DNA from 4 places in the Janthinobacterium sp. CG_23.3 genome. Region 2 is predicted to be linked to each of the others. Evidence: predicted binding sites of a transcription regulator. Region 2 holds the regulator's gene; each other region holds the start of a gene.

Region 1 (8,502 bases), on a different contig from region 2:
ATCGCCAGGTCGCCGACGGCGGCGCGGAAAAAAGCCATCATGTCAGCTGGATGAATCTGTTTTTGGATGAGACCGGCATGGTCATCGCCAAAAAGAACGACCCCGCCCTGAGGGAGGTGTTCCGGAATGTGAATCTGGCCTATTCACGCATCGACGCGGGCATTCCTTGCAGCTGTCCGGAATTCGAATCGCGGCTGTTCGGCGAGTTTTATAGCGAGTGGAAGAAGAACTTGGGCCGGACCTTCCTGAGCCATGCCGAGTTCTACCAGCGCTATTCGGTGCTGTATCACGGCGGCAAAGAGGCGGTGGTCGGTGGAATCCGCGGCATGCGCTTGTTGGTTGATATCATCACCGATATTCAACTGCCCTTGAGCGAAGAGGAAAAGCGCGCGTATGCGCGCTGTATCGCCAGGCTCGACGAGATCAATTGGCGCCTGAAGGACCCCTTGGAGCTGGCCAATATCGTCGATGTGTTTTCAATCGATGAGGCGCCCAGGATGGCGTATCCGGCGCAGTTGCGCGCGGAAGTCGATCATTTCCACTACTACTCGGTGTTGTCGGACGACGGGCAGTTGGACCGGGTGAATGCGATATTTTGCCGCTACCTGGTGGCGCATAATTCGAAAAACATCGCGGCGGGGGCGTTCTGGCGTCGGACCGTCGGCCGCCACGGGGGCGCAAAGGCGCCGGACCATAGCGGCCATGCCGGGCTGTTGTCGCACGCCCCCGTCACACTGGTTCACGGCAGCCTGTTGGGGGAGGAGACCAAGAATCGCATGGCGAAACTCTTGTTTTCCACCAGTTACCTGGAGTACTGCTCCTTTGGGAACAAGCTGAATGTGCAGTTTGTCGAATTGCAAAGGCGGCAAAACATCGATCCCTATTTACAGCACATCCATGGCTTGCACGATGAGGAGGATAATTTCATCGGCTTTTTTACCGCCGCGACGATGGCGGATTTCCAGGCATGCGGCGCGGTATCGTACTACCGCGACGACATGAAGGCGCTCGACGACGCCTACGACCAATTCGTGCTGGAGCATTGCCGCGACGACGATTGTTTCGTCAGCAGTCTGGCCATCGATGAGAAATACCGGGGCAAGGGTTTGTTCAATCAGATGCTCAATGAAATCAAGAGCCTGAGCAGCCGCCGGCGCTGCGAGCGCATCACGCTGACGGTGTGGGAGAAGAGCGACGCCTTGCAGATCTATCTACGCAAGGGCTTCAAGATCGCCGGTACCTTCGACTATGCCTTCAGCATATTTTATGACCGCTTGCACTTCCTGGTGTACGAACCCGGCCAGGGCGGCGCTTAGCGCCGGGCTTCCATCGCCATGCGCATGGCCAAGCCCGCCAGCACGGTTCCCATAAGCCAGCGCTGGATGACCAGCCACGCCGGCCGCCCGGCGAAAAAGCCCGCAATGGTCCCGGCCGTCACGGCGACCAGGGCGTTAACGCTCAGGCTGACGGCGATCTGCGTAAAGCCGAGCGTGAGCGATTGTGCCAGCACGTTGCCATGCTCCAGGCTGATGAACTGGGGCAGCAGGGAAAGGTAGATGACCGCGATCTTCGGGTTGAACAGGCTGGTGAGAAAGCCCATCACAAACAGCCGAGGATTGCTGTCCTGTGGCAAGTCGCGCACGTGGAAGGGTGAGCGTGCGCCCGGTTTTACCGCCTGCCAGGCCAGGTAAAGCAGGTAAATGGCGCCGCCGATGCGCAAGGCGTCATAGGCATACGGAACCGCCAGAAACAGTACCGTGATACCCAGGGCGGTGCACACCATGTAGACGACAAAACCCAGGGCCACGCCGCCAAGCGAGACCAGCCCGGCCGCCGCTCCCTGGCAAATCGATCGCGAGATGAGATACACCATGTTCGGGCCGGGCGTCAGCGCCATGCCGAGTGCGACCAAGCCAAAAGCGAGCCAATTGCTTATGTCGGGCATGATGTGTTTCCTTTATATCGATACAAGATGGCACAACATGGTTTGACTACAGGAAAAACGCGGCGGCCGCGACCGCCGTCGGCAGCAGCGCGCCGGCCAGCAGGCCCAGCGCGCTGATCGACTCGTCCTTGAAACCGCGCCGCAACAGCGCCACGCCGGCCGGGTTGGGCGCGTTGGCGATCACGGTCAGGCCGCCGCCGGCGACGGCGCCGGCCACCAGCATGTATTTCGCCTCGTCGCTCATGCCGGCGATCAGCGAACCGAGGTAGGTCAGGGCGGCGTTGTCGGTGATGGCCGTCAGGCCCAGCGCGCCGAAGAACAGCGACACCGGCGGCAAGCTTGAGACGATCGGTTGCAACCACCATTGCTGCATGCCGCCCAGCACCACCAGCCCGGCCAGGAAGAAGCCGACCAGCAAGCCCTCCTTCAGGATCAACGGGCTCTGGTAGCGCTGGTAGGCTTGTGAAAACCCCAAGAACAGCAGGAACAGGCCGAGGAACAGCACCGGGTGGTGCGCCAGCGCGACCACGGCGGCCAGCACGCCCAGGTGCACGGCGGTGACCGGCCACGGGATCGCCGCGACCGGCTCGACGTGCGGGCCGGCGTCGTTGGCGGCGGCGCCGCGCAGGTAGCGGCGCAGCAGGAAGCTGGCGCCGGTGGCGTTGACGAGCACGGCGATGGCGGCTTTCCAGCCGAAATGGCTGGCCATGAAGGCGCTGTCCCAGTTCCACGTGGTGGCCACCATCAGCACCGGCGGCGCGGCGTAGGAGGTCAGCGTGCCGCCGATCGAGACGTTGACGAAGAGCACGCCGAGCGCGCCGTATTTGAGCCCCTCGGGAATGCCTTGGCGGAAGATTTGCGGCGCCAGCATCAGCGCCGCCAGCGTCATCGCGGCCGGCTCGGTGATCAGGGAGCCGAGCAGCGGCACCAGCGCCAGGCCGAGCCAGACCAGCGCCAGTTCGGTGCGCACCGGCATCAGCCGGGCCACGCCGCCGAGCAGGCGCTGCATGATGTCGAGCACCGGCCGCGACGCCGCCACCACCATCACCACGAAGACGAACAGCGGCTCGGTGTACTGGCGCGACTCGGCGTAGCCGATGGCCTGGGCGCCGCCGTCGACGAAGGCCATGACGATGATCAGAATGAAGGCCCAGAAGCCGAACACCACCTCGACCTCGCCCAGCAAATGGAACAGGCCGGCGTGGTGCGGATGGCGGTGGGCCAGTACTTCAAACGATTTGGCGGCGAAGGTGTGCAGCAGCGCGAGGCCGAAAACAATCGCGCTGATCAGTTGCATGGTGGTCAAATGGAATGCCTTTTTTAAAAGGAAATGGCCGACGGTCATGCCGGAATACGGTGTCTATTTTACAGTATTACCGCTTGGCACCTGTTGGCGTGTGGGCGGGCGCAAGATAAACCTTGCCAAACCCGGGTTCAAACAGTACTGTGTATTTATACAGTACTCTTACCGGCGAATGTTATGCTCCGATCCGACCTCCTCTCCGCGCCCGAAGCGCTGCACCCGTCCTTGTGGCGGGCCTCGCAGCTGGCGCACTCGGCCACGCGCTGCGTCGACACCGGCTTCGCCGCGCTGTCGGCGCAACTGCCGGGCGGCGGCTGGCCGACCGGCACCCTGATCGATTTGCTGGTGCAGCAGACCGGCAGCGGCGAAATGCGCTTGCTCAGTCCGGCGCTGGCGCGGCTGCCGAAGCTGCCCATCGTGCTGTTGCAGCCGCCCCATCCGCCGCAGGCGCTGGCGTTGGCGGCGCTGGGCTTGGCGCCGTCGCAACTGCTCTGGGTGCGCAGCGGCAGCAGCGGCGACGCGCTGTGGGCGGCCGAAAACGTGCTGCGCAGCGGCAGTTGCGCCGCCTTGCTGTTCTGGCAAAACCATGCGCGCGGCGAAACCCTGCGCCGCCTGCACCTGGCGGCGCAAAGCGGCGACACGCTGTTTTGCATGCTGCGCCCGCTGGCCTCGGCGCAGGACGCCTCGCCGGCGCCGCTGCGGCTGTCGCTGCGCCCGGCCGCCGGCGGCGTCGACATCGGCTTCGTGAAACGCCGGGGACCGCAGCGCGACGCGCCGCTGTTCCTGCCCCTGACCCCCTCTTCTTTACTGCAGCGCCATGCGTCTTTGGATCGGCCTTTATCTGCCCCGGCTTCCGCTCGAAGTGTTTTTTCCGAACTGGTCGGATGACAGTTGCAGCGTGGTGCTGGAGCACGAGCGGGTGGTGGCGCTGTCGCCGTTGGCGCACGCGGCCGGGGTGCGTCCGGGCATGCGCCGCGGCGGCGCGCTGATGCTGGCGCCGCAGGTGCGCGTGCACGAGCGCGCGCCGGCGCGCGAGGCCGAGGCGCTGCACGCGGTGGCGATGGCCTTGCTGCAGTACACGCCGCTGGTGGCGGCGGCCGAGGAGGCCACGCTGTTGATCGACGTCGGTGCCAGCCTGCGCCTGTTCGGCGGCGTGCGCGCGCTGTGCCGGCGCATCGCCGCCAGCGTGCAGGCGCTGGGTTTTTCGGCCGCGCTGGCCTGCGCGCCGACCGCGCGCGGCGCCTGGCTGTTGGCGCGCGCCAACGCCGGGCGCGCGCTGACGATGCCGTCGATGGTGCGCCGGCTGGACCGGCTGCCGAGCGCCCTGCTGCCGCCGGCGCGGCCCTACCTGGAGTGGTTTGACGGCATCGGCTGCCTGACGCTGGGACAGATGCGCGCCCTGCCGCGGCCCGGTTTGCAGCGGCGCTGCGGCCGCGCGCTGCTCGACATGCTCGACGGCGCGCACGGCCACAGCGCCGAACTGTTTGAATGGATCGAGGCGCCGGCGAGTTTTCGCGCCAAGCTGGAACTGTTCGACCGGGTCGAGGACGCCGAGGCCTTGCTGTTCGGTGCGCGCCGGCTGCTGTTGCAGATGACGGGCTGGCTGTGCGCGCGGCAATGCGCGGTCGAGCGCGTCAGCCTGCTGCTTGAACACGAGCGCGGCCGGGTGGCGCGGCCGCCGACGGCGCTTGAGATCGTGCTGGCCGAACCGACCTGGCGCGACGACCACCTGCTGCGCCTGCTCAAGGAGCGGCTGGCGCAACTGACGCTGGAGGCGCCGGTGATCGGCCTGTGCCTGGAGGCCTTGCAGGTGCAGCCGATGGCGCCGCCGAGCGAGTCGCTGTTCCCCGAGCCGGGCGGCACGCCGCAGGAGCGCCAGCGCCTGTTCGAGTTGCTGGCGGCGCGGCTGGGTCCGGACAACGTGTTGCAGGCGGCGCCGCGGGCCGACTACCGGCCGGAGGCGGCCAACGCCTGGGTGCCGCTGCAACTGGCGCCGAAGGCGGCGGCCGGCCAGGCGCAACTGCCGGCCGACATCCTCAGCATGCCGCGTCCGAGCTGGCTGCTGGCCAAGCCGGTCGCGCTGCTGATGCGCGAGCACCGGCCGTTTTACGGTTCGCCGCTGACGATGAGGTCGGCGCCGGAACGCATCGAGGCGGGCTGGTGGAGCCAGACGCAGGCGCGCGACTACTTCGTCGCCGAGGGCCGCGACCACGCCCATTACTGGGTCTACCGCGAGCGCATCGGCGGCGCGGTCGAGCAGGCCGAACCGCGCTGGTATCTGCACGGCCTGTTCGGCTGAGGGGGGGCTGCGTCGACGCTGACGCCGCCCGCCGGCTCGGCGCCAGCATTGTCGGGTTACGCGCGCGTTGCGCGCTAACCCGACCTACGAAAACCTTGGCTTGGCGGCATGGGGGAAGGGACGGCGCGCATAAGGAACGGTTGCGGCCAGGCCGTCATTCCAAGGGGGGGGAGGCGATCAGCGCGACTGGACTTGGCCGGCGCCGATGGCGCCAGGCTGGCGGTCCGGCCCGGCTCGATTCGCCGGACGGCCCGTCCGCCGGTTGCCGGCGAGTTTACAACCGAGGGTCCGACCCCGGCTCTTTGCCGTTGCTTGATTTCAGCGCCGCCGGCCCGCTCACGCTCATTTAACGCCGTTCCTGTCAGGCGTCGTCGCCCTCGTCGAACTCGGCCGCCAGGTCTTTCCAGCCCTTGCTGGCGGCGAAGGTGTTGAACTCCTCCGGCGCTTCGAGCACGATCAATTTCTTGTCCTGCAGGCCCAGGTCGCCGTGGCCGAAGTCCGGGCCGACGTAGCCGAGGCTGCGCAGGCGCGCCAGGATCTGTCCGACCAGGGTCTTGTCTTTGTACGCGTCGGCGTCGATGGCGGCGCTGAAGTCGACGTAGACGTCGATGACGCCGTAGCCTTCGTCGAAAATGCGGATCGCTTTGATGTCGTGCGCGCGGCCGGAGCCGTCGGTGGCCTTGAAGGGGCCGCTCAGTTGGATATCGGTGTCAGTATTCATAGCGTCAGCATACACCAAAACGCCGCCGCGCCACAGGGCCGGCGCAGCCGTCAGCGCGACACCAGATTGCGCCCCTTGGCCTTGGCGCGGTACAGCGCGCGGTCGGCCAGTTCATAAAAAGCGTGCTGGTCGAGCGCGGCGTCGGGGGCGATGAAAACCAGGCCGATCGACAGCGTGACCTGGCCGAAGGGCGCGTTGGCGCGGTGCGCGATGCCGGCCTGGAACACGCCGCGGCGCATGCGCTCGGCCAGCGCGACGCTGTCGTCGGCGCCGCGGCTGGCGAACAGGCAGGCGAATTCGTCGCCGCCGGTGCGAAAGCACAGGTCGGCCGGCCGGCTCAGCGCCGCCCGCATCGCCCGCGCCACCGCCGCCAGCACCCGGTCGCCCGCCGCGTGGCCGTAGTGGTCGTTGTATTGCTTGAAACGGTCGACGTCGGCCAGCAGCAGCGTCAGCACGCGGCGTTCGCGCTGGGCGCGCTTTTGCTCTTCGGCGTAGCGCAGATTGAAGTAGCGCCGGTTGTTCAGGCCGGTCAGCTCGTCGGTGATGCTGTCGAGCCTGGCGGCCTTGGCCTCGGTGACGTCGGTCGAGACGGCGCAGGTCGCGGTGACCCGGCCGGCGCTGTCGAACAGCGGGAACTTCACCGTCGCGTAGGTGTGCAGCGACTGGTCGGCGTGGTACACCGACTCCTCCTCGCGCACCGGGGCGCGCTGTTGCGCGGCGCGCTGGTCGTTGTTCCACAGCTGTTCGGCTATGGCGCGGGGAAACAGGTCGAAGACGTTCCTGCCGACGAAATTGTCGGGGTCGTAGCCGTCGAGGACCGCGAAATGGCGGTTGGCCATGGTCACCGTGCCCTGCAGGTCCTTGGTGGAAATCAGCATCGGCGCGTGCTCGAGCAGGGCGCGCAACAGCCCGTCGGCTGCGCGCAGCCCGGCCAGCTCCTGGAGCTGGCGCGCTAGCTCGTCGCTGGCAGCGTCGGCGTCGGTGGAATGGGCGATATCGGGCGGCATGGACGGGGTGGCGGAGTCGGGGCTATGTCATGCAAAAAATGTAATATACACCAGCCCCGCCCGCCGTCCGCCCTATTTTAACGCTTGCAAGATGCCCGTCAAACGGTCCGGCGCGCCCTCGATGCGTTCCAGGCGCGGATAGCGCGGGCCGCCGTGGTAGTCCAGCGCCACGGTGCGAAATTGCGTGCCCTTCTTGACCAGCAATTCAATCGCCTTGGGGGCGCCCTTGGCCGCCTTGATGGCCGCCTTCAGCACCTCCGGCTTGTAGGCGCGGCCGTTCACCGCCAGCAAGGTGGTGTTGCCCGACAGGCCGGCCTGGAACGCCGGCCCGCCCCATTGCAGGTTGCCGATCTTGCCTTCCTTGTCGACCGCCAGGCCCAGCGAGTAGCTGAAATCGGTCCAGTTGCCGCGCCCCTCGGCGCCTTTCAGGAACTCGCTCTGGGTGTCGCCGTAGACCAGTTTCCAGCCGGCCCGCGCCAGGCCGTCGAGCGGCGCGCCGGGGCCGTGGCCGTCCAGGCGGGCGCGCAGGAAACCGGCCCAGTCGTGCGGCTGGACCGCGTTCAACGCCTGCACCACGTCGTCGAAGGTGTAGGGCGCGGTGGCGGCGCTGCCGTCGCCGGCGCCGAAGAAGGCGCGGGCGAAATGGTCGAGCGAACGGCGCTCGCCCGACAGTTCGCGCAGCTTGGTGTCGACGTCGAGCCAGATCAGCGCGCCTTCCGAATAATAGTCCTCGCTGCGTTGCCAGTTGCCCCAGCCGAGCGGGCGGCGGCCGTTGATGATCGGGTCGTTGGTGGTGTCCTGCACCGCGCGCCAGCTGCGGCCCTGGACGTTGTCGTATTGCGCCGCGCTGGCGGCGAAGATGTCGCGCATGTTTTGCGCGCCGATCAGGCCCGAGCGCGCGGCCAGCACGTTGCCCCAGTATTGGGTCTGGCCCTCGTAGACCCACAGCAGGCTGTTTTGCAGCGGCGTGTTGAAGTCCGGCGTGACCTGGTCGGCCGGGCGGCGGAACTTGCCGTTCCAGGAGTGCGCGAACTCGTGCGGCAGCAGCGCCCGCACCGGCTCGCTCTTGGCCCAGTCGGTGAAGTAATCCGGCTTGACGCCGTTCTCGCTGGACTGGTGGTGCTCGCGGCCGATCGCGCCGAAGTCGTCGCTGAGCGCCAGCAGGAAGTCGTAGTGGGCGTAGTGGTGCGACTGGAACAGCTTGTAGCTCTGTTGCACCAGCGCGCG
Region 2 (8,502 bases):
GACCGCCTGAAGTCGGCCATGGAAGCGACCGGCGAGACCGACGCGATGGTGGTGCTGGGCGGCGCCATCATGAGCCTGCCGGTGGTGGTGGCGTGCTTTGAATTCGAATTCATGGGCGGCTCGATGGGCTCGGTCGTCGGCGAGCGCTTCGTGCGCGGCGCCCAGGTCGCGCTGGAGCAGAAGGTGCCGTTTATTTGCATCACCGCCACCGGCGGCGCGCGCATGCAGGAAGGCTTGCTGTCGCTGTTGCAGATGGCCAAGACCACCGCGATGCTGACCAAGCTGTCCGAGAAGAAGCTGCCGTTCATCAGCGTGCTGACCGATCCGACCATGGGCGGCGTGTCCGCCTCGTTCGCCTTCATGGGCGACGTCGTGATCGCCGAGCCGAAGGCGCTGATCGGCTTCGCCGGCCCGCGGGTGATTGAAAACACCGTGCGCGAAAAACTGCCGGAAGGCTTCCAGCGCGCCGAGTTCCTGGTCACCAAGGGCGCCGTCGACATGATCGTCGACCGGCGCAAGATGCGCGAAGAAATCGCCCGCCTGCTGGCCTTGCTGCAAAACCAGGCCGTCGAGGTCCTCGCTTAATTTGTTGTCGTTTTATTCGCGGCGCGCCAACGGGAAATTGTTCCGCCGGCGCGCCGCTTTCACGTAAAGCCCCGCCATGCCCAACCTCCCCACTACTCTGCCGGACTGGCTCGCCATGCTGGAAACCCGGCATTCCGAAACCCAGATCAACATGGGCCTGGACCGCGTGCAAGCGGTCAAGGCGCGCATGGCGCTGCGCTTCGACTGCCCGGTCATCATGGTCGCCGGCACCAACGGCAAGGGCTCCACCTGCGCCATGCTGGAGTCGGTGCTGCTGCGCGCCGGTTACAAGGTCGGCCTGTACATCAAGCCGCATTTCCTCGACTTCAACGAGCGCGCCCGCGTCAACGGCAACATGGCCGGCGACGCCGAGCTGGTGGCCAGCTTTGTGGCCGTCGAGGCGGTGCGCGGCGACACGCCGCTGACCTACTTCGAGTTCACCACGCTGGCGATCATGCACCTGCTGGCCGGCGCCGGGCTGGACGTGGCAATCCTCGAGGTCGGCCTGGGCGGGCGCCTGGACGCCGTCAACGTCATCGACGCCGACGTCGCCATCGTCACCAGCATCGACATCGACCACACCGACTACCTGGGCAGCACGCGCGAGGCGATCGGTTTCGAGAAGGCCGGCATTTTCCGCGCCGGCAAGGCCGCCATTTGCAGCGACCCGGTGCCGCCGCAGTCGCTGATCGAGCACGCCGGGGCGATCGGCGCCGACCTGTGGCTGATGGGCCGCGACTTCAACTATTCGGGCGACAAGCAGCAGTGGAACTACGGCGGGCGGGTGCAACGGCGCCACGCGCTGGCCTATCCGAGCCTGCGCGGCGCCAACCAGATCCTCAACGCCGCCGCCGTGCTGGCCGCGCTGGAGGTGCTCAAGCTGGACTTGCCGGTGGGCGCGCAGGAAGTGCGCACCGGCCTGGTGACGGTGGAACTGCCGGGCCGTTTCCAGGTGCTGCCGGGACGCCCGGCGGTGATCCTCGACGTCGCCCACAACCCGCACGCGGCCGCCGCGCTGAACCAGAACCTGGGCAATATGGGCTTCCATCCCTATACCTACGCGGTGTTCGGCTCGATGCTCGACAAGGACATCGACGGCGTGATGGCGGCGATGGGCGAGCACGTCGACCATTGGTGCGTCTGCGACCTGCCGTCGGCGCGCGCGGCGACGGCCTCCGAGCTGGCGGCGAAGGCGCAATCGATGCTGGCCGGCAGGGACGATAGCGACGAGCGCAGCGTCACTATTTTCCCAGATCCAGCCCAGGCATATGCAAATGCGATGAGCCGGGCCGGCGAGAATGATAGAATTGTGGTCTTTGGCTCCTTCCTGACCGTCGCCGGCGTGATGGTGGCCCGAAAATCCTCACTTCACTGACCGTATTCCACCGAAAAATATCACGCATGGGCTTGTTCTCGAAATTTAGTAAAAACAAGCAAGATGGCGCTGGCGAAGACAGCGGCTTTTACACCGCCGACGACCAGGGCGCGACTGCGAAGGCGCGTTCCAAGCGCGCCAGCAACGCCGGCAACAGCGCCGGCGCCGGGCCGCGCCGCGGCGGCAAGGACGCCGCCGATCCGGTGCTGCCGGAGAAAAAACGCGCGCGCCGCCGTTTGGTCGGCGCCGTCGCGCTGGCGCTGGGGGTAGCGGTCGGCTTGCCGATGCTGCTCGATTCCGAACCGAAGCCGCTGGCCTCCGACATCGCGATCCAGATCCCGTCGAAGGACAAGCCGGCCGCGCAGCACGGCCCCGCCACGTCGGCGTCGGGTTCGGTGTCGTCGCGCGTGGCGGCCGGCGAGGCCCTCGACCAGTCCGAGGAAATCGTTGACGATGCCGCGGCGCCGGTGCCGGCGGCGCCTGTCAAGGTGGCGCCGACGCCAGTGGCGCCGCCGGTGCTCGCCGAAGTAAAGACTCACATTGAACCGAAGCCGGTGAAGCCGGAAGCGCCCAAAGTCGAGGCCAGGGTTGCGACCAAGCCGGACGCGCCGAAGGCCGAGGCCAGGGTCACGCCAAAGCCGGAGCCAAAGCCGGAACCGAAGCCGAAGCCCGACGCCAAGCCGCACGAGACCCGCCAGGCCGAGGCCAAGCCGGTCGAGCCCAAACCGGTCGAGCCGAAACCGGCCGCCAAGCCGGCCCAGCCGGCCGAAGACGCCACGCGCGCGCTGGCGATTTTGGAAGGCAAGCCGGCGGCCAAGCCACAGGAGGCCGGCTCCGGCAAGTTCGTGGTGCAGGTTGCCGCGCTGGCGACCCAGGACAAGGTCGACGAATTGCAGGGCAGGCTGAAGGAAGCGGGCATCCACTCCTACACGCAGAAGGTGCCGACCCCGACGGGCGAGCGCATCCGCGTGCGGGTGGGGCCGTTCGGCAGCAAGGAAGACGCCGAGAAGGCGCGCGCCAAGTTGAGCAAGCTGGGCCTGGGCGGCAGCCTGGTGCCGGCTTGACGCCAAAGATGGCGGCGAGCGGCCACCAAGGGCGGGCGGCGTGACGCTGTTCGACTACCTGGTCTTGTTCGTGCTGATCTGCTCGGTGGTCATCAGTACGCTGCGCGGCCTGGTCAAGGAAATGCTGTCGCTGGTGAGCTGGGTGGTCGCCTTCGTCGTCGCCAACGCCTATGGCGCGGCGCTGGCGGCGTTGTTGCCGGATGTTATACCCGGCCAGGTGATACGCCTGATGGTGGCGTTCGTGGTGTTGTTTATCGGCGTGCGCCTGTTGATGGGGCTGCTCGCCATGGCGGTGGACGCGCTGGTCACGGCAACCGGCCTGAGCCTGGCCGACCGCGGCCTCGGCGGCCTGTTCGGCCTGGCGCGCGGCCTAGTCATCGTGTTGGCCGCCGTTATCTTGTGCGGGATGACGTCGATCCCGCAGCAGGCTTTCTGGAAACACGCGCTGTTAAGTCCGCTGGCGGAAAGCGGGGCCCGCACCATCAAGCCCTTTCTGCCGGCCGCTTACGCGCAGTACGTGCAATTTTGAATTTTTTTAAAATCAGTAGCACCAGTTTAGGAGCACACCATGTGTGGCATCGTCGGCGTCGTTTCTCATCAACCTGTTAATCAAATGCTCTATGATGCCTTGCTGCTGTTGCAGCATCGCGGTCAGGACGCGGCAGGGATCGCGACCAATCACAGCAGTATGTTTTCCATGCACAAGGCCAACGGCCTGGTCCGTGACGTTTTCCGCACCCGCAACATGCGTTCGCTGCAAGGCAACTCGGGTATCGGCCACTGCCGCTATCCGACCGCCGGCTCGTCCAGCGAGGAGGAAGCGCAGCCGTTCTACGTCAACGCCCCGTTCGGCATCACGCTGGCGCACAATGGCAACCTGACCAACTGGGAACAACTCAAGACCGAGATGTTCAAGAACGACCGCCGCCACATCAACACCGACTCCGACTCGGAAGTGTTGCTCAACGTGCTGGCGCATGAAATCGACGAAGCCACCAGCGCGCTGACGCTCGACCCGGCCGCCGTCTTCAAGGCCGTCACCGTGCTGCACCGCCGCGTGCGCGGCGCCTACGCCGCCGTGGCGCAAATCGCCGGCCTGGGCCTGCTGGCCTTCCGCGACCCGTTCGGCATCCGTCCGCTGTGCATGGGCATCATCGAAAGCGACAAGGGCACCGAATACATGGTGGCCAGCGAATCGGTCGCGCTCGAAGGCATGGGCTTCCGCTTCGTGCGCGACATCGCGCCGGGCGAAGCGGTCTTCATCGACCTCGACGGCGTGCTGCACAGCCAGCAATGCGCCGACAACCCGAGCCTGAACCCCTGCGTCTTCGAATACGTCTACCTGGCCCGCCCGGACTCGATCATCGACGGCGCCTCGGTCTACGCGACGCGCCTGAAAATGGGCGAATACCTGGCCGAGAAGATCCGCAAGGAATTCCCGGAAGGCGAAATCGACGTCGTCATGCCGATTCCCGACTCGTCCCGTCCGGCCGCGATCCAACTGGCCCTGGCGCTGAACATCGAATACCGCGAAGGGTTCATCAAGAACCGTTACATCGGCCGCACTTTCCTGATGCCGGGCCAGGCCATGCGCAAGAAATCGGTGCGCCAGAAGCTCAACGCCATCGCCTCCGAGTTCAAGGACAAGGTCGTGCTGCTGGTCGACGATTCGATCGTGCGCGGCACCACCAGCCGTGAAATCGTGCAAATGGCGCGCGAAGCCGGCGCCAAGAAAGTCATCTTCGCCTCGGCCGCGCCGCCGGTGATCTTCCCGAACGTGTACGGCATCGACATGCCGACCCGCGACGAGCTGATCGCCTACGGCCGCACCACCGAGGAAGTGTGCCGCGAAATCACCGCCGACGCCCTGGTGTACCAGGACATCGACGCGCTCAAGCGCGCCATTTCGGACGTCAACCCGGCGCTGACGAACTTCGAAGCCTCGTGCTTCGACGGCGTCTACGTCACCGGCGACGTGTCGCAAGCCTATCTCGACCGTCTTGAGTACGCGCGCCACAATCCGAAGGCGGCGGCGGTGGAAGACACCCCGCGTTCGCAGCTGAACCTCAACCTCGCCACCACCGAAGGGTGATGACGCGCCCGGCTTGCGCCGGGCTTTTTTTTTGCCCGCGCGCGCGCGGCGGCGTTTCCGGAAAAACCATGAGCGACACAAAAAACTACGGCTTTACCACCACCATCCTGCACGGCGACCGCCAGAAGTCGATCGAACACGGCTCGCTGCACCGGCCGATCCACACCTCGGTGGCTTTCGGCTACGCCGACGCGCGCCAGCTCGCCTCGGTATTCCAGGGCAAGGAGCCGGGCTTCCGCTACGGCCGCCAGGGCAACCCGACCGTCTCGGCGCTGGAAGATAAAATCACCAAGATGGAAGACGGCGTCGCCAGCATCTGCTTCGCCACCGGCATGGGCGCCATCGGCGCCGTGTTTCAGGCGCTGTTGCGGGCCGGCGACCACGTGGTCTCGTCGTCCTTCCTGTTCGGCAACACCAACAGCCTGTGGCAAACGGTGGCCGGGCAGGGCGTCGGCGTCGCCTTCGTCGACGCCACCGACGTCGGGCGGGTCGCCGCGGCGCTCACGCCGGCGACGCGCATTGTTTTCGTCGAAACCATCGCCAACCCGCGCACCCAGATCGCCGACCTGGAGCGCATCGGCGAACTGTGCCAGCAGCGCGGCATCCTCTACATCGTCGACAACTCGATGACCTCGCCCTACCTGTTCCGCCCGAAGACGGTGCACGCCGGCCTGGTGGTGAACGCGCTGACCAAGTCGATCGGCGGCCATGGCGACGCGCTTGGCGGCTGCCTGACCGACACCGGCGCCTACGACTGGGGCCGCTTCCCGAACATCGTCGAGAACTACAAGAAGGCCGCGCCTAAGCAATGGGGCATGGCGCAGATCCGCGCCAAGGGCTTGCGCGACTTCGGCGCCTCGCTGGGGCCGGAGGCGGCGCACAGCATCGCCGTCGGCGCCGAAACGTTGGCGCTGCGCATGGAGCGCGCCTGCGCCAACGCCATGGCGCTGGCGCAACTGCTGGAGGCGGACGAGCGCGTCGCCGCCGTGCACTACCCGGGCCTGGCCTCGCACCCGCAGCACGCCCTCGCCGGCGAACTGTTCCGCGGCTACGGCTTCCTGTTCAGCTTTGAGTTGAAGGACGGCATCGACTGCTTCGACTTCCTGAACCGGCTGAAGTTGGCGATCCCGGCCAGCAACCTGGGCGACACCCGCACGCTGGTGATCCCGGTCGCCCACACCATCTTCTTTGAAATGGGCGCCGAGCGGCGCGCCTCGATGGGCATCGCCGAATCGCTGATCCGCGTCTCGGTCGGCATCGAAGATAGCGCCGACCTGCTGGACGACTTCCGCGCCGCCTTGGCCGGCTAGTTGGTGCGGTTGTCGTCGCTCGGGTTGGCCGGAACGGCGCAATCCGACCCGCGACACGCTGCGGGTCAACAAAAAAGCCGGCCCAGGAGGCCGGCTTTTTGCACTATTCTTTCATCGATCTCAATGCCAGCTGCGCATCAGGCCGACCGCCAAGCCCTCGATGGCGAACTCGTCGGCTTCCGGATCGACCTTGATGATCTTGAAGTCCGGGTTCTCCGGCAGCAGCTCGATCAGGCTGCCGGTCTTGCGGTAGCGCTTGACGGTGACGTCGTTGCCGATGCGCGCCACGACGATCTGGCCGTTCTTGGCGCTGTCGACCTTTTTCACCGCCAGCAAATCGCCGTCCATGATGCCGGCGTCGCGCATCGACTCGCCGCGCACCTTCAGCAGGAAATCGGGGCGGGCCGAAAACATCGCCGGGTCGACCTGGTAATGGGTCTCGACGTGCTCCTGCGCCAGCATCGGCGAGCCGGCCGCGACGCGGCCGATCAGCGGCAGCGACATCATCAGCGAGGCCGGCACGCGCGCGGCGGGCGCGTCGACGGAGGCGCCGATCAGGCGGATGCCGCGCGAGGTGCCGGGCGAAATCTCGATGGCGCCCTTGCGCGCCAGCGCCTGCAAATGCTCCTCGGCGGCGTTGGCCGACTTGAAGCCCAGTTCGTTGGCGATCTCCGCGCGGGTCGGCGGGAAGCCGGTATTTTCAATCGCATCCTTGATCAGATTCAGAATTTGTTCTTGCCGTGCAGTGAGCTTGATCATGGGGGTCCGCGCATCGTGAAATGCTGTCTATATAAACAGACTGTATTTTTGTACAGTATCGACGCCAATGCAAGGGCTTTTACCCGTTTTTGAGAAATAATGCCGAAAACCAGCAACCGGCCCGTGTTGCGCGGCGGCGGCGCGCAAGATGGGTGTTGAGTATTGACAAAAAAGGCGTTATAATCTTCGGCTCACCGCTTCCCACACTCGTCTTGACGCCGAGGTGGGCGATTATCAATCCGTCCTTAAGGAGTTTGCATGCGTCATTATGAAATAGTATTTATCGTCCATCCGGACCAGAGCGAGCAAGTGCCCGCCATGATCGAACGTTACAAAGCCAGTGTGTCGACACGCGGCGGTTCGGTTCACCGCGTGGAAGATTGGGGCCGCCGTCAAATGGCTTACTCGATCCAAAAACTCGCCAAAGCACACTACATCTGCATGAACATCGAGTGCGACAATGAGACCCTGGTCGAATTGGAAACAGCATTCAAATTCAATGATGCCGTGTTGCGTCATCTGACCGTCAAGATGAAGAAAGCTGAAACAGCTCCTTCGCCGATGATGAAGTCGGTTCAACGTGAAGACGCGGCCAAAAGCCATCGCACCGAAGCGCCTGCGGCTGCCGCCGCCGTCGCAGCTTAATTGTTGTTCGGGAACCTGAGCTGAACCAGCTACAAGTTGTCGCCGTCATTGCCGAGCGCGAAGTATTGCGCTACACCCCGGCGGGTATGCCGATTGTGAATGCAGTATTGCAGCACAGTTCGCAACAAATGGAGGCCGGCATCGCCCGCTTGACCGAGTTTGACGTCGCCGCGCTTGCCGCTGGCGAAATCTCAGGCCGGTTCAGTGAGGCAGCCTTGGGCGGGGTCTATCAGTTCACCGGTTTCCTGGCTCGCAAGAGCCGCAACAGTAAAAGCCTGGTGTTTCACATCATTGATTTTAGTGCTGTCAATTCAGACTAGCGCATTTATTAGATACAGGAGCCTCAAATGGCATTCGGTAAAAAGTTCGACAAAAACAAGCTCAAGCTTAAAGAAAAGCGCAAACAGCAAAACCCGCTGTTCAAACGTAAGAAGTTCTGCCGCTTCACCGCCGCGCACGTTGAACAAGTCGACTACAAAGACGTCGATACGCTGAAAGATTTCGTCCAGGAAAACGGCAAGATCATGCCAGCACGCCTGACCGGTACCAAAGCGCACTACCAGCGCCAAGTTGACACCGCAATCAAGCGCGCCCGCTTCCTCGCGCTGCTGCCATACACCGACCTGCACCACGCTTAATTGCTGGCGTCAGAGAATTCCTGGAGAGAAATAT
Region 3 (8,502 bases), on a different contig from region 2:
CGGGTCGGCACCGACAGGTCGACTTCCTGCATGCGCCCCTTGATCTCGCCGTACAGCTTGTCGGCCAGCGGCTGGATGGCGGCCGTCATCGCCTCGGTGTAGGCGTTTTCCGCGTTCAGGTAATCGATGACCTGCGTCGACTCCTTCTTGTGCAGCCAGCGGTAGTCGTCGGTGACGATTTCGCCGTGGCGGGTTTCCTGCAAGGCGCTCTTGGCCGCGACGGGCGGCGCCGCCGCCGTGCCCAGGCCGGCGGCCGACGCCGGGCCGGCGGCCGCCAGCGTCATGGCGAGGGTCGAGATAGTGCGGGCAGAAATTTTTAACGAAGACACGCGTACTCCTTAAATAATTTTGTGTCAATATTGTAGAGCCGCACTACGGAAAAACGAAGTTCTTTCGGACCCGCGCCATAAAACGACAACGACAATAAAGGACGGCAGATGAGCAGCAATGAAGATGCGGTATACGCGAAGGTCAGCTGGCGCCTGGTGCCATTCCTGTTCCTGTGTTACGTGGCGGCCTACCTGGACCGCGTCAACGTCGGCTTCGCCAAACTGCAAATGCAGGCCGACCTGCAATTTAGCGACACCGTGTACGGCATCGGCGCCGGCATTTTCTTCATCGGGTACTTCCTGTTCGAAGTGCCGTCCAATCTCTTGATGAGCAAGACCGGCGCGCGCATCTGGATCGCCCGCATCATGATCACCTGGGGTCTGATCTCATCGGCGCTGATGCTGGCCGACGACGCCACCACCTTCTACGCGTTGCGCTTCCTGCTCGGCGTGGCGGAGGCCGGCTTCTTCCCCGGCGTGATCCTGTACCTGACGTACTGGTATCCGGCGCGGCGGCGCGCCCGCATCATCGCCCTGTTCATGAGCGCGGTGGCGGTGGCCGGCATCGTCGGCGGGCCGCTGTCGGGCTGGATCATGAAGCGCTTCGCCGGCCAGTCCGGCCTGGCCGGCTGGCAATGGCTGTTCCTGCTCGAAGGCGTGCCGTCGGTGCTGATCGGCGTCTGGACGCTGTTCTACCTGGACGACGACATCCGCTCGGCGAAGTGGCTGGCCGAAGACGAGAAGCAAGTGCTCGAACGCGGCATCCGCGCCGAGGCGCAGGGCAAGGCCGCGATGAGCCTGCGCCAGGTGTTTGGCAGCGGCAAGGTGTGGCTGCTGGCGCTGGTCTACTTCTGCTTCGTCATGGGGCTGTACGGCGTCAGCTTCTGGCTGCCGCAATTGATCAAAAACACCGGCGTCAAGGACGTCTTCGACGTCGGCCTGCTGACGGCGATTCCGTACACCGTGGCGGCGCTGACGATGGTGCTGGTGGCGCGCCATTCCGACCGCAGCGGCGAGCGGCGCTGGCACGCGGCCTGGTCGGCGCTGGCCGGCTGCGCCGGACTGGTCGTCTCGACCATCTACGCCGACAACACCGTGGTGGCGATGGCGGCGCTCAGCGTCGGCACGGCCGGCATCCTGTCGACGCTGCCGCTGTTCTGGAGCCTGCCGACGGCGCTGCTGACGGGCACGGCGGCGGCCGCCGGTATCGCCATGATCAATTCGATCGGCAACCTGGCCGGCTTCGCCAGCCCCTACCTGGTCGGCGCCATCAAGGACGCCACCCACAGTACCGCCACCGGCATGTACATGCTGGCGGCCAGCCTGCTACTCGGCGGCCTGCTGGTGGTGTGCGGGGTCAAGCGCGGAGCAAGCTGACGCCCGGGCAATACGACAACCGCGGGGGCGGGTCTCGACATAAGGGTTTGCTTGCCGCCGGCTAGGCAAACTCCGTCGCCGGGCAATGGATCAAATGCAAGAACCTTCATGTCGAGCGCCGACCTCAACGTTTCTGAGGCTTGCGGCAATTTGTATTTCAGGTAATACTGTATGCATTTACAGTATATTGCCCCGCAGCCGGGGTAGTCACAGCCACGGCGAATTGCGATTGAATGCCCCCGACCGAAAAATCATCCATTGCGACTGCGACTGTTTCTACGCGGCGGTGGAGATGCGCGACAATCCCGCCTTGCTGGGCTTGCCTGTGGCGGTCGGCGGCCGCGCCGATCAGCGCGGCGTCGTCGCCACCTGCAACTACGAGGCGCGCCGCTTCGGCATCCATTCGGCGATGGCCACGGCGCAGGCCCTGCAGCGCTGTCCCGGTCTGATCGTGCTGCCGCCGGCGATGGAAAAATACCGGATCGCGTCGCGCCAGATCCTGGCGATCTACCGCGACTATACCGACCTGGTCGAGCCGCTCTCGCTCGACGAGGCTTACCTCGACGTCACCGACACGCCCCACTGCAAGGGCAGCGCCACCTTGATCGCCCAGGAAATCCGCGCGCGCATCAAGGCAACGGTCGGTATCACCGCCTCGGCGGGCGTCGCCAACAACAAATTCGTCGCCAAGATCGCCAGCGACTGGAACAAACCCGACGGCCTGTTCCTGGTACGCCCGGACGAGGTCGACGCCTTCGTCGCCGCGCTGCCGGTGAAAAAGCTGTTTGGCGTTGGCAAGGTCACCGCGGCCAAACTCAACGCGCTGGGCGCGCACACCTGCGGCGACCTGCGTGCGTGGAGCGAACACGACCTGGACCGCCATTTCGGCCGTTTCGGCCTGCGCCTGTTCCAGTTGTGCCGAGGCATCGACACGCGCGCCGTGTGCAACTCGCATGAGCGCAAGTCGGTGAGCGTCGAGGAAACGTACACGCCCGACGTGCCCGACCTGGCCGCGTGCCTGGGTCTGCTGCCGGACTTGTTCGAGAGCTTGCTGGAGCGTATCCAGCGCGCCGGCGCCGGGCAGCATGTGCAAAAGCTGTACGTGAAGGTGCGCTTCGCCGATTTCCACCAGACGACGGTGGAATGCGTGGGGACGGCGCCGCTGCTGGCGCAGTTCGAGAAATTGCTCGACACCGGTTACCAGCGCGGCCGCCAGCCGGTGCGGCTGCTCGGCTGCGGCGTGCGCCTGGGCGAGGCGGTCAACGTCGTGCAACTGTCGCTGTTCGACCATGAAGCGCAGGTCTGAGCGTCGCGCCAGCGTCGCCCGGACGGTTTTTTGATGGTGCCAATCAACTCCGTCGCGTCGCCGCGACCGTGTAAAATGGCATTCCCCTGGCACTACTGAAACAACGGAAGACAAAACTATGTGGTTCAAGAATCTCCAAATTTACCGTCTGCCCGCTCCTTGGGCCTATACCCCGGAACAACTGGAAGCGGCGCTCGCGTCGAACACCTTTACGCCGGCCACCAGCATGGATCTGATGCGCCAGGGTTGGGATTCGCCGCGTAACAACGGCACCTTGGTTCACGTGGTCAACAAACAAATGTTAATCCTGCTCGGCACCGAAAAGAAACTGCTGCCGGCCACCGTGATCAACCAGGTTGCCAAGGCGCGCGCCGCCGAGATGGAAGAAGCCCAGGGCTTCGCGCCGGGCAAGAAGGCGATGAAGGAACTCAAAGAGCGCGTCGCCGACGAGCTGCTGCCGCGTGCCTTCAGCATCCGCAGCAACGTCTGGACCTGGATCGACCCGGTCAACGGCTGGCTGGTGGTGGACGCCGCCAGTCCGGCGAAGGCCGACGAAGTGATCAAGTTACTGCTGAAAGCCGTCGATAAGCTGCCGTTGGAGAGCCTGCGCGTGCAGCGTTCGCCGGTTGCGGTGATGACCGAATGGCTGCAGGCCGACGACGCCCCGAGCGGCTTCACCGTCGACATGGATACCGAATTGCGCGCCACCGGCGAGAGCAAGGCGACCGTGCGCTACGTGCGCCACACGCTGGAGGCGGACGACGTGCGCCGCCACATCGCCGCCGGCAAGCAGTGCACCCGCCTGGCGATGACGTGGAACGACAAGATTTCCTTCGTGCTGACCGAGTCGCTGGCGATCAAGAGCATCAAGCCGCTCGACGTGATCAAGGAAACCGAGTCCAGCACCAAGAACGACGACGAGCGTTTCGACGGCGATGTGATGCTGATGACGGGTGAACTGAGCAAGTTGATGGCCGATGTCGTGGAAGCGCTGGGCGGCGAAGCGACCGCGTAAGCGCGCCGTTGCCGTCCCGCACATAAAAAAGCCCGCGCAAGCGGGCTTTTTTATGCCTCAGCGTCATACGGCGGGCTGTCGCGTCAATTACAAGGGCTGGAACACGCCGGCGGCGCGGTTCTTCTGCACGTTGTCCCAGGCGAAAATCTGCCCGTTCATCGCCACGTATACGCCGGCGGCGAGGATCTGCGCGGCGGCGCAGGCGAAGCCGAGGTTGAACAGCGCGTCCGAATTGTCTATTTCATACGGGATCATCGCGCCGGTCAGCACCACGGTGCGCTCCAACTTGGCCGCGCCCAGCACCGCCGCCGTCAGCGGCATGGTGTCGGTGCCGTGGACGATGACGATGGCCTTTTCCGGCGCGGCGGCGCACGACGCCAGGATGCGCGCGCGGTCGGCGTCGACCATGTCGAGCGAGTCCAGCAGCGTCAATTGCTCCAGCTCCACGGGCACCGTGATGCGCGCGCGCGCGATCGCGGCCGGCAACTGGCTGTCACGGAAGCCGAGCACGCCGTTGAGTTCGTTGTAGTGCTTGTCGAAAGTGCCGCCGGTGGCGAGGATGCGCAGTGTCATGATGAGGTCACGATGTCAGTGGAGAATGAGGCGAATCATAACGTGAAGCGAGGCCGCCGTGTAGCCTGCGCGGCGTCATACGGTTCGCCGCGCCGGTCTGGAAAATTCGCCGAACTGTGCGTACACTAGCTTCTTTGCCCGGTTCATACGTATGAAAGCGCTCGCCGCAGGTACCGTCATTTTCCACCGCCATCGCGGCTACGGCGTCATCACGTCGGTCAACTTGTTGACCGGCTGGATCGCCGCCCGTTTCGGCAGCGAGGCGCGCACCCTCGACCTGAACTTGTCGACCGACGCGGTGCAGTTCGCCGACGGCGAGGCGATCCTGTTCCGCCGCGCGCCGCCCGACCGCATGCCGCACGCGCGCCTGATGGCGATGGTGCGCGAGCTGCACCGGGCCGGCTACCAGCGCCTGTATTTGTACTCGTGGCCGAAGCCGTCCGGGCTGCACTGGCGCTGGCACCTGTTCACCGGCACGCGCGACTGGATGCAGCGGCCCTGGCGCGAGGGCTGGTACGGCTCCGGCGCCGACTACAACGTCAACCCGGTGATGGGCTGGGGCGACACGCCGGGCGCCTCGACCGAGGAGCTGATCCACGCGCTGGCCAAGTTCGATCCGCAGGGCCTGGCGCGCGCGCTCGGGCGCGACGAAGACCACAGCGTCTGGTTCGGCGGCGTCTGCGACGCCCTGTTGCCGGGATATATGTACAGCCTCGACATGCAGCGCCCCGCCGGCGCGCCGTTGCAGCAGATGCCGCCGGTGCCGGTGATCGCGGTGCGCGCCAGCCTGCCGGTGTACGCCGGCCCGGCGCTGGCGTGGCCGCCCGGCTGGGCCGGCCTGTGGTCCGGCGTGCATGTGATGCCGGCGCCGGCGCTTAACCTGACTGGTGTGCCGGTGTTGCGCTAGGGGCAGCTTGTTGGCTTGCCCTTAAACCACAGGCCCCGACCCCGGCTCTGTGCCGTTGGTGTAAAACGAGGCCGGCGGCGCGTCAGCCGCGCCGGTTCGCCTGGTATCCGGGGTTGAGTACGCGGCTGCACGCGCCGTTGGCGAAATCGGCGACGTTTTGCAACGCGTATTGAAAATACAACTCGTAGCTGTCCTTCTCGACATAGCCCAGATGCGGCGTGGCCAGCACGTTGGGCATGCGCAGCAGCGGCGAGTCGGCCGCCAGCGGTTCGGTGTTGAACACGTCCAGCGCGGCGCCGCCCGGCTTGCCCAGGCGCAGCGCCGCCTCCAACGCGCCGTCCGCCACCAGTTCGGCGCGGCTGGTGTTGACGAACAGCGCGCCCGGCTTCATCCGCGCCAGGTCGTCGGCCGTCACCAGCGCCCGGGTGGCGTCGTTCAGGCGCAGGTGCAGGCTGAGCACGTCGGCTTGCTCGAAGAACGCCTCGCGCGACGCGGCCGCCCGGTCGCCGGCCGCCACCGCCGCGTCGCGGCTGGCCTGGCTGCCCCATACCAAGACCGGCATGCCGAAGGCGCGGCCGTAGCCGGCGATCAGCTGGCCGATCTTGCCGTAGCCCCAGATCGCCAGCGTGCGCCCCTTCAGCACCGTGCCCAGCGTGTTGGCCGGCTGGTGGGTCGAGACCATCTGCCACAAGCCGTCCTTCAAATTGCTGGCGTAGGGCACGATCTTGCGCTGCGCCGCCATGATCAGCGCCCAGGTCAGTTCGGCCGGCGCGGTGGGCGAGCCGACGCCCTCGGCGATGGCGATGCCCAGCTCGGTCGCGGCGGCCACGTCGATGTGGCCGGCCACCTTGCCGGTCTGCGAAACGAGCCGCAGATTCGGCAACTTCGCCAGCAACGCGCGGTTCAGGCTGGTGCGCTCGCGGATCAGCACCAGCGCGTCGTACGGCGCCAGCCGGATCGCCAGCTGGCCCATGCCGCGGATCGAATTGGTGAACACTTTAACGTCGTGCCCGTCCAACAATTTGAAGCTGTCGAGATCGCGGATGCAATCCTGGTAATCATCGAGAATCGCGATTTTCATCGTAGTTGGCCGATCTTAAATAGAATTTGGTAGCGAAATAACGGTATTGGAAAAATTTTGAATAGCCTACTACATTAGTCAACCATTTCTACTACATTTTTGCTTTAAACGGGTATTGGCAGGTGTACAATCGCCGACAATTTTTAGAATTCGCAGTGTATGAGTTCACGCAATACGTTCCACCAGCCCGATCACATTATTGGGGTGTGCGTCCCGAGGACGCAATCGACATGACCGCCGTACCGCAACTCCCGTTCGATGTCGAACGGCCGCAGCGCAAGCCACAGGCTGACGACGATCCTGCCGTGCCGGAACACGACAAGTTTTCTTTATTGGCATTGGAGGTACTATGAATCAGCCCGTCATGGGTGGCGTTGCAGCACTCAACGTCCCAGCTTACATTAAACAACAACAACTGATCAATTGGGTTGCAGAAATTGCATCGCTGACCAAACCGGACCGTATCTACTGGTGCGATGGTTCGCAGGAGGAATACGACCGCCTGTGCGCCGAAATGGTTGCCAGCGGCACCATGACCCGGCTGAACGACGCGAAGCGCCCGAATTCCTACCTGGCCTGCTCCGACCCGAGCGACGTCGCCCGCGTCGAAGACCGCACCTACATCTGCTCGGCCACCAAGGAAGAGGCCGGCCCGACCAACAACTGGACCGAGCCGACCGAAATGCGCGGCACCCTCAACGGCCTGTTCGACGCTTGCATGGTCGGCCGCACGATGTATGTGGTGCCGTTCTCGATGGGTCCGCTGGGCTCGCCGATCGCCCACATCGGCGTCGAACTGTCCGATTCGCCTTACGTCGCCGTCAACATGAAAATCATGACGCGCATGGGCCGCGCGGTCTACGACGTGCTGGGTACCGACGGCGCCTTCGTGCCGTGCGTGCACAGCGTCGGCGCGCCGCTGGCGGCCGGCCAGAAGGACGTCAAATGGCCGTGCAACGCCACCAAGTACATCGTGCATTTCCCGGAAACCCGCGAAATCTGGTCCTACGGCTCCGGCTACGGCGGCAACGCGCTGCTGGGCAAGAAATGCTTCGCGCTGCGCATCGCCTCGAACATGGGGCACCAGGAAGCCCAGGCCGGCGGCACCGGCTGGCTGGCCGAACACATGTTGATCCTCGGCGTCGAATCGCCGGAAGGCAAGAAGCACTACGTCGCGGCGGCCTTCCCTTCGGCCTGCGGCAAGACCAACTTCGCCATGCTGATCCCGCCGGCCAGCTTCAACGGCTGGAAAGTGACGACCATCGGCGACGACATCGCCTGGATCAAGCCGGGCGCCGACGGCCGCCTGTACGCGATCAACCCGGAAGCGGGTTACTTCGGCGTGGCCCCGGGCACCAACACCAAGACCAACTCCAACTGCATGGCGTCGATGCATGAAAACACCATCTTCACCAACGTCGCGCTGACCGACGACGGCGACGTCTGGTGGGAAGGCCTGACCAAGGAAGCCCCGGCCCACCTGATCGACTGGCAGGGCAAGGACTGGACCCCGGCCGGCGGCACCAAGGCCTCGCATCCGAACGCCCGCTTCACCGTCGCCGCCACGCAAAACCCGGTGATCGACCCGGCCTGGGACGATCCGGCCGGCGTGCCGATCTCGGCCTTCATCTTCGGCGGCCGCCGCTCCACCACCGTGCCGCTGGTGACCGAGGCGCGCAACTGGGTCGAGGGCGTCTACATGGCCGCGACGATGGGTTCGGAAACCACCGCCGCCGCAGCCGGCCAGATGGGCGTCGTGCGCCGCGATCCGTTCGCCATGCTGCCGTTCATCGGTTACAACATGAGCGACTATTTCCAACACTGGCTCAACATGGGCGAGAAGATCGGCGCGATCAACCCGGCCGCGCTGCCAAAGATTTACTGCGTCAACTGGTTCCGCACCGACGAAGCCGG
Region 4 (5,882 bases), on a different contig from region 2:
GGCGCTCGAAATAGGCTTGCAGCGAGGCGGCGCCGTGGTCCTCGTAAAACAGCGTTTCCTGTTGGCTGCCGATGTCGAAATACACCAGCGCCAGGCGCAGTTCGGCCAGGCCCAGCTTCTGGCACAGCAGGTGGCCGTAGATGCGCGCCTGGGCCCAGTGCAACTGCCTGTGGTTGGCCGGCATCGCCGCCAAGTCGCCGCGGTAGGTCTTGATCTCGTCGAGTTGGCCGCCCTCCGGGTCGTAGCCGTCGGCGCGCCCGCGCACGCGCAGCGCGCCGAATGCGCCCGCCAGGCTCACTTCGCGCTGGTAGCCGGCGCCACGGCGCGCCGTCACCAGCGCGTGGCCGGCGATGCCTTCCTGGGCCGAGGGGGAGGGCGTGAAGCGCAAATCCAGATCGCCTTCCTTGGCGGTGAATTCGCACAGCGCGCGCACCGCGACGACGTACGGGGTTTCGTCGTTCAAGCGCCGGCCCCGCTCCATTGCAGATAGCAGACGCTGACCGGCATGTCGTGCCGCGCGCAATAGTCGAGCCAGCGCTTCTGGCTGTCCTGCAGGCGGTCGCCCGGCCCCTTCACTTCGATCATCCGGTAGCGCTTCTCGGCCGGCCAGAACTGGATCAGGTCGGGGAAGCCGCTGCGGTTGGCCTTGATGTCGAGCAGGATGCGCTCGAACCATTTGCGCAAATGCGCCGCCGGGATGCAGTCCAGCGCCAGCGCCAGCAGCGCTTCGTCGAGCACTTCCCAGCTGACGAACGGCGACTGCAGGCCGGCCTTGCCGGCGTAGTTGGCGCGGATGGTACGGCGGTACTTGTCGCTGTCGAGTTCGGCCAGGCAGGCGTCGAACTCGGCCGCCCGGCGGCGCTGGAAATCGGCGCTGTGCAGGTCGGCCGGGCCGCGGTGGAAGGGGTGGAAGAAGGCCCCGGGTATCGCCTTGAACACGGCGCCCCAGCACAGCAGCCCGAACAGGGAATTGATCAGCGCGTTCTCGACGTAATACACCGGCGCGTCGGCGCTGCTCAGATGGTCGCGTACCACCGCCTCGACGTAGCAGGGCGCCGGCGGCGGCGGCAGGCTCAGGTCGACCCGAGGCACCGTCGCGGCCGGCGTCGCCGCAAGCTTGGCGTGGCCCAGCTTGCGGCGCAGGCGCGGCGCGATGCGCAGCAGGTGCTGGCGCTCGGCCTCGCCCTCGGGCGCCTGCCAGGCGCCGCTGAGCCACTCGAAGGCCAGCGCCTCGCGTCCGCTCTTTTCCAGCACGCGGATGGCGCGCACGCGCGCGCCCGGATAGGCGCACCGCGAATACGCGTCGAAGGCGGCGTCCCAGTCCCGGCATTTTTCCAGGTGCTGGGCGATCTGGAACAGCAGCTTCTCGCGCCGGCTGGCCAGCCAGTCGTTGTCGAGCGCGCTGGCGGCCAGCTCGCGCAGTACCTCGGCGGCCGGCTCGTTGTCGTTGAAACGCTCGCGGCAGCGCTGCAGCGCCAAGTAGTCGTCGATATCGCGGCGGTTGCGAAAACCGCGCGAGGACGCCGAGAACTCGACCTTTTCATATTTGTACACGCCCAGGTCGGACAGGACGAACTCGGTCCAGTCCTGGGTGAAGTTGCCGAAGAAGATAAGGCGCAGGCGGTCGCACAGCGGCTTGCCGACGACGTGGTACAGGTGGTCGCCCGAACGCTCGTACCACGCCGAAAAGCGGAACTGGCCGGCGTACTCGGCGCGCAGCGCCGCCAACTGCTCGGCCTTGCGCGCGCCCTTTTCGTGCAGCGACAGGCGGAAGACGGCGCCGATTTCCGGCTTCAGCAACAGGTCGAACAATTGCTCGATGGTCAGCAGCGGGTCGTTCTCGATCCAGCCCAGCGCCAGCAGCGGCAGCGCGGCCGCGTGGGTGTCGCCGACCTCGGCGTAGACCAGCTTGCTGGCGCGGAACAGGCAGCCCTTGCGCATGACCATGCGCACGAACAAGGAGCGCGACGGCTGCGGCAACAGCGGGAACCGGGCGATGAAGGCGGCTTCCTCGGCCGTCAGCAAGTCGCTGTAGCGCTCGCCTATCCACTCCAGCACCCGATGGAAGTTATCCAGGTAGTACAGCGGGTTTTCAAGGGTTTTGAGCATGGCGGAGCGAGATTAACTGTGTTTTTATACAGTCTATCGTGTCGCGGCGCGCTTGCACAGGGAATTTAGCGGTGTGGCGGGGGAGATTGACACCAGGGGCGTGGCCCTAGGGTCAGGCCCGCGGGTCTGACCCCCGGCTTTTCGCCCTGGGTGGATGGTTAGCGTGGTAGGCGCGCGTATTATTTTCCGGCCGGTTTCGCGGCCTGTTCCTGCGTCGTCGCGACCTGCTCGGCGGCCTTGGCGATTTGCTCCTCGACCGCTTGCACCGCCTGTTTGGTGGCCTTGGTCACCTGCTCGTAGCCGAGGAAGGCGTTGTCGATCGCCGTCTTGATGATGGCCACCGCGTTCTCCGAGCCGGGGCGCACGTTCTTGGTGACGTCGTAGATCAACGCGCTGAGGTTGCTTTTCGCCTCGGCGACGTGGGCTTCGGCGGCGCTGGTGAATTCGTTGTGGATGTCCTTGATGATTTCGCCCAGCTGCTGGTGGTAGGCGGTGACGCCGGCGACGCCCGGTTGCACCTGCGCGCCGACCGCCTCCAGGGCCGCCTTCGGGTCCTTGGCCTGGCTGATCTCCTTGCCGGCCGCCATGGAGTCCTCGACGCCGGACTTGGCGGTGGCGACGTTCAGCGCGACCACTTGCTCGACCCCTTGCACGGCCTTGCTGGTGAGGGCGTTAAAAGTCATCAGTTGAAATTCAAACAAGGCTTTGGTGGCGGACGCGAATTGCTCGGGATTGGTGAACATGTAGTCTCCTCAGTGTGAACTCAGTTAAAACGATGATCTTCTCGATTGCTGCGACGTGATGGCTGTTTGTCCGGCTGCCCCGTGTTGTTATGGCCCCATTATTTAGCAAGCAGCAATTTTTCGCAACGGCTATCTTTGTACGGCCCCATGGCCCGCTCCCAGCCCGGCCCGAGCGGAAATTGCGAGCACGCGTACTGGCCGTCGATTTTGCTGCGGTATTGGTACCAGGGCGCCGGTCCGGCCAGCGCCGCGGCGCACAGGGCCAGCAGCGTGGCGGCGGCGCCGATTGTCGCGATGCTGTTCGATGGCATGCAGAGTCCTTGTCGAGGCGGCCGGGGCCGCCGTCCTGCCGGGCTGCGGCAGTTCTGTTGCCTCACAGCGTACAGCAATTCGGCGGCGCTGGCGAATCGCCCCGCGCGCCGCCCCGGTTCAGGGCGCCGGGGGGGGGGGGGGGGGGGGGGGGGGGGGGGGGGAGGGGGGGGGGGGGGGGGGGGGGGGGGGGGTGTTGTGCTATATCAACTACCCGCGCCCCATCTTTGCGTGCCGCCCCCCCCCCCCCGACCACGTGGTGGGGGGGTGAGGGGGAGGTGGGCCCCCCCCCCCCCCCCCCCTGGCCGCCTCGATGCGCCCGCCCAGCACGCTGGTGACCAGGTTGTGGGCGATGTGCAGGCCCAGCCCGGAGCCGCCGGAACCCAGTTTGGTGGTGAAAAACGGATCGAACACGCGTCCCAAGTGGGCCGGCTCGATGCCGGCGCCGTCGTCGGCGATCGACAGCGCCAGCTCGCCGCCGGCGCCGGCCTCGGCGCGCAGCACGATGCGGCCGCGCTCGCGGCCCTCGAAGGCGTGGCGCAGGCAGTTCTCGAACAGGCTGCTCAGCACCTGGCCGAGCGCGCCCGGATAGCTGTCGAGCAGCAGCCGCCCGGGGATCAGCTGGTCCACCGCGAAGCCGCTGTCCTTCAACTGCGCGCACAGCGGCAGCATCAGCTCGGCGACAAACTGGCGCAGCTCGAAGCGGCGCCGCTGCGAACTGGCGCGGTCGACGGCGATCTGCTTGAAGCTCGACACCAGGTTGGCGGCGCGCTGCAGGTTGCGCAGCACGATGGCGTCGGCCTCGGCCGCCTGGCCGAGGTAGGCTTCCAGCACCGAGCGGCGCAGGCCGCCGTCCAGGCCCTCGCGCAGCAGGCGGGTACGCTCGGCCATCGTGCTGCACACCACCAGGCTGTTGCCGATCGGCGTGTTCAGTTCGTGGGCGATGCCGGCCACCAGCGCACCCAGCGCGGCCAGCTTGTCGCGCCGCACCAGCTCGCCCTGGGTGCGCGACAGCGTCTCCAGCGCGCCGGCCAGCTCGGCGTTGACCAGGTCGGCGCGTTCCTTGGCCAAGGTCAGCGCGGCGGTGCGCTGGGCCACCAGCGCCTCGAGCTCGCTGCGGTGGCGCTGCAGCTCGCGCTCGTGGCGGCTGCGGCCGATGGCGATGCCGGCGATGTGGACGGCGACTTCGAGCAGGCGCAGGTCGTCCTGGCTCGGGCGTCGCACGGCGCGGTAGTACATCGCGAAGGAGCCGAGCACCCGCTCCCGGCCCTGGATCGGCACCGACCAGCAGGCCCGCAGGCCGTGTTCGCCGGCCAGCGCCCGGTAGGGCGCCCACAGCGGGTCGTGCTCGATGTCGCCCACCAGCACCGCGCCCTTGCGGTACATCGCCGTGCCGCAGGAGCCGGCCGCGGGGCCGATGGCGACGCCCTCCAGCGCCGCCAGGTAGGCGGCCGGCAGGCTAGGCCCGGCGCCGCCGCGCATGTGGCGGCCGTCGTCGTCGAGCAGCATCACCGAGCACAGCACGCCACGCGACTGCGCCTCGATCATCAGCAGCAGGTGCGTCAGCGTCTGCTCCAGCGGCGCGCCCTTGGCGATCATTTCCAGCAGACTGTTCTGGCCGGCGCGCAGCGCCTCGGCCAGCTTGCGCGCGGTCAGGTCGACCACCCGCACGTGCACCAGGCGCCGGCCCGGCACCGACAGCATCAGCAGACGCACCTCGCAGGCGACCTGGCGCCCGTCGCTGTCCAGGCAGACGGCCTCGAACACGTTCATGTCGCCGGCCAGCGCCTGGGCGATCTTTTCGGGGATCAGCGCGGCGGCGGCGCGCCCGCCCGGCTGCAGCGGCGCGCACAGGCGCACCAGGTTGGTTTGCAGCAGGGCGTCGACGCTGCGCCCCAGCAGCTGGACGGCGTGGTGGTTGACGTCGATCAGGCGGTCGTTGTCGACGTCGAGCAGCAGCACCGCCTCGGGCGAGCCGGCCAGCACCGAGTGGTAGTTCACCTCCAGCGTCTGCGGGTGGGTGGCCACCGGCGGGCGCGCCGGCCCGGCGCCGCCGGCGTCCTCGCGCAGCGCCAGTTCGACCAGGATCTTCTCGGTCAGTTCAAGGGCGTTGCAGGGCAGTTTGATGTAGTCGGCGGCGCCGGCGCCGATGCTGCGGCTTTGCTCGGCGGCGCTGGGCGCGGCCGACAGCAGGAACAGCGGCGCGGCGTGGCCGCCGGCGGCGCCGATCAAGCGTTGATAGGCGCCGGCCAGGTCGGCGCCGGCCAACGCCGCGTCGAGCAGGATCAGGGCGATGCCGTCGCCGGCCAGCGCGACGGCGCGGTCGAGGTCGCGGGCGCGCACGTCGCGCAGCCCGTGCCGGTCCAGTTCGACCAGCAGCTCGTGCATGTCCTCGGGCGCGCGGGTGATCAGCAAAATGCCTGAGCGTGCGGGCTGGGACGGAAGTGGCTGTTTCATGGCGGCGCCTTGGTTGCCGGTGCGATGGATCGCGATTCGTTATTGATTGCCGGCGCGACTGGCCAACGCAGCTGAGGCGCTGGCGCGGCGAGCCGTCCGGCTTTGTGCGCTAGTGTGCCACCAACGCCCGGACGAGTAAACCTAAGCGGCCTCATCGGGTGATAGCGCCGCCCGCGCCGAGGCGATGCGCGGATAGCTCTGCTCGATCCAGTCGCCCAGCGCGGCCAGCCGTTGCGCCGCCTCGCGCCCCAGCGGCGTCAGGCT

What was found. The regulator LexA, encoded in region 2, represses DNA repair genes until DNA is damaged. The targets are predictions, from matches to a motif close to ACTGTATNNNNATACAGT.
Region 1: imuA (translesion DNA synthesis-associated protein ImuA) is a predicted target of LexA. The motif match lies at 3,389-3,406, and genes of this name have one in related genera.
Region 3: dinB (DNA polymerase IV) is a predicted target of LexA. The motif match lies at 1,873-1,890, and genes of this name have one in related genera.
Region 4: ACFDR9_RS26360 (VRR-NUC domain-containing protein) is a predicted target of LexA. The motif match lies at 2,125-2,142, and genes of this name have one in related genera.

The regions. Positions count from the first base shown of each region.
Region 1 covers NZ_JBJXIB010000041.1:6,952-15,453, reverse strand. The annotation lists gene ACFDR9_RS11920 (GNAT family N-acetyltransferase) at 1-1,316, shown strand, start outside; gene ACFDR9_RS11915 (LysE family translocator) at 1,313-1,945, opposite strand; gene ACFDR9_RS11910 (putative Na+/H+ antiporter) at 1,992-3,251, opposite strand; gene imuA (translesion DNA synthesis-associated protein ImuA) at 3,426-4,136, shown strand; gene ACFDR9_RS11900 (Y-family DNA polymerase) at 4,066-5,547, shown strand; gene ACFDR9_RS11895 (hypothetical protein) at 5,909-6,268, opposite strand; gene ACFDR9_RS11890 (sensor domain-containing diguanylate cyclase) at 6,319-7,275, opposite strand; gene ACFDR9_RS11885 (M61 family metallopeptidase) at 7,348-8,502, opposite strand, start outside.
Region 2 covers NZ_JBJXIB010000013.1:46,245-54,746, forward strand. The annotation lists gene accD (acetyl-CoA carboxylase, carboxyltransferase subunit beta) at 1-585, shown strand, start outside; gene folC (bifunctional tetrahydrofolate synthase/dihydrofolate synthase) at 662-1,960, shown strand; gene ACFDR9_RS05795 (SPOR domain-containing protein) at 1,987-3,024, shown strand; gene ACFDR9_RS05800 (CvpA family protein) at 3,065-3,553, shown strand; gene purF (amidophosphoribosyltransferase) at 3,593-5,116, shown strand; gene ACFDR9_RS05810 (cystathionine gamma-synthase family protein) at 5,185-6,426, shown strand; gene lexA (transcriptional repressor LexA) at 6,547-7,185, opposite strand; gene rpsF (30S ribosomal protein S6) at 7,444-7,830, shown strand; gene priB (primosomal replication protein N) at 7,851-8,150, shown strand; gene rpsR (30S ribosomal protein S18) at 8,178-8,468, shown strand; gene rplI (50S ribosomal protein L9) at 8,501-8,502, shown strand, end outside.
Region 3 covers NZ_JBJXIB010000126.1:9,083-17,584, forward strand. The annotation lists gene ACFDR9_RS22665 (S9 family peptidase) at 1-329, opposite strand, end outside; gene ACFDR9_RS22670 (MFS transporter) at 438-1,706, shown strand; gene dinB (DNA polymerase IV) at 1,936-3,012, shown strand; gene ACFDR9_RS22680 (recombination-associated protein RdgC) at 3,131-4,027, shown strand; gene ACFDR9_RS22685 (asparaginase domain-containing protein) at 4,115-4,600, opposite strand; gene ACFDR9_RS22690 (hypothetical protein) at 4,752-5,507, shown strand; gene ACFDR9_RS22695 (D-2-hydroxyacid dehydrogenase family protein) at 5,590-6,588, opposite strand; gene ACFDR9_RS22700 (hypothetical protein) at 6,819-6,941, shown strand; gene ACFDR9_RS22705 (phosphoenolpyruvate carboxykinase (GTP)) at 6,938-8,502, shown strand, end outside.
Region 4 covers NZ_JBJXIB010000193.1:228-6,109, forward strand. The annotation lists partial or broken gene ACFDR9_RS26355 (hypothetical protein) at 1-481, opposite strand, end outside; gene ACFDR9_RS26360 (VRR-NUC domain-containing protein) at 460-2,109, opposite strand; gene phaP (TIGR01841 family phasin) at 2,289-2,852, opposite strand; gene ACFDR9_RS26370 (hypothetical protein) at 2,951-3,163, opposite strand; gene ACFDR9_RS26375 (hypothetical protein) at 3,157-3,432, shown strand; gene ACFDR9_RS26380 (ATP-binding protein) at 3,372-5,618, opposite strand.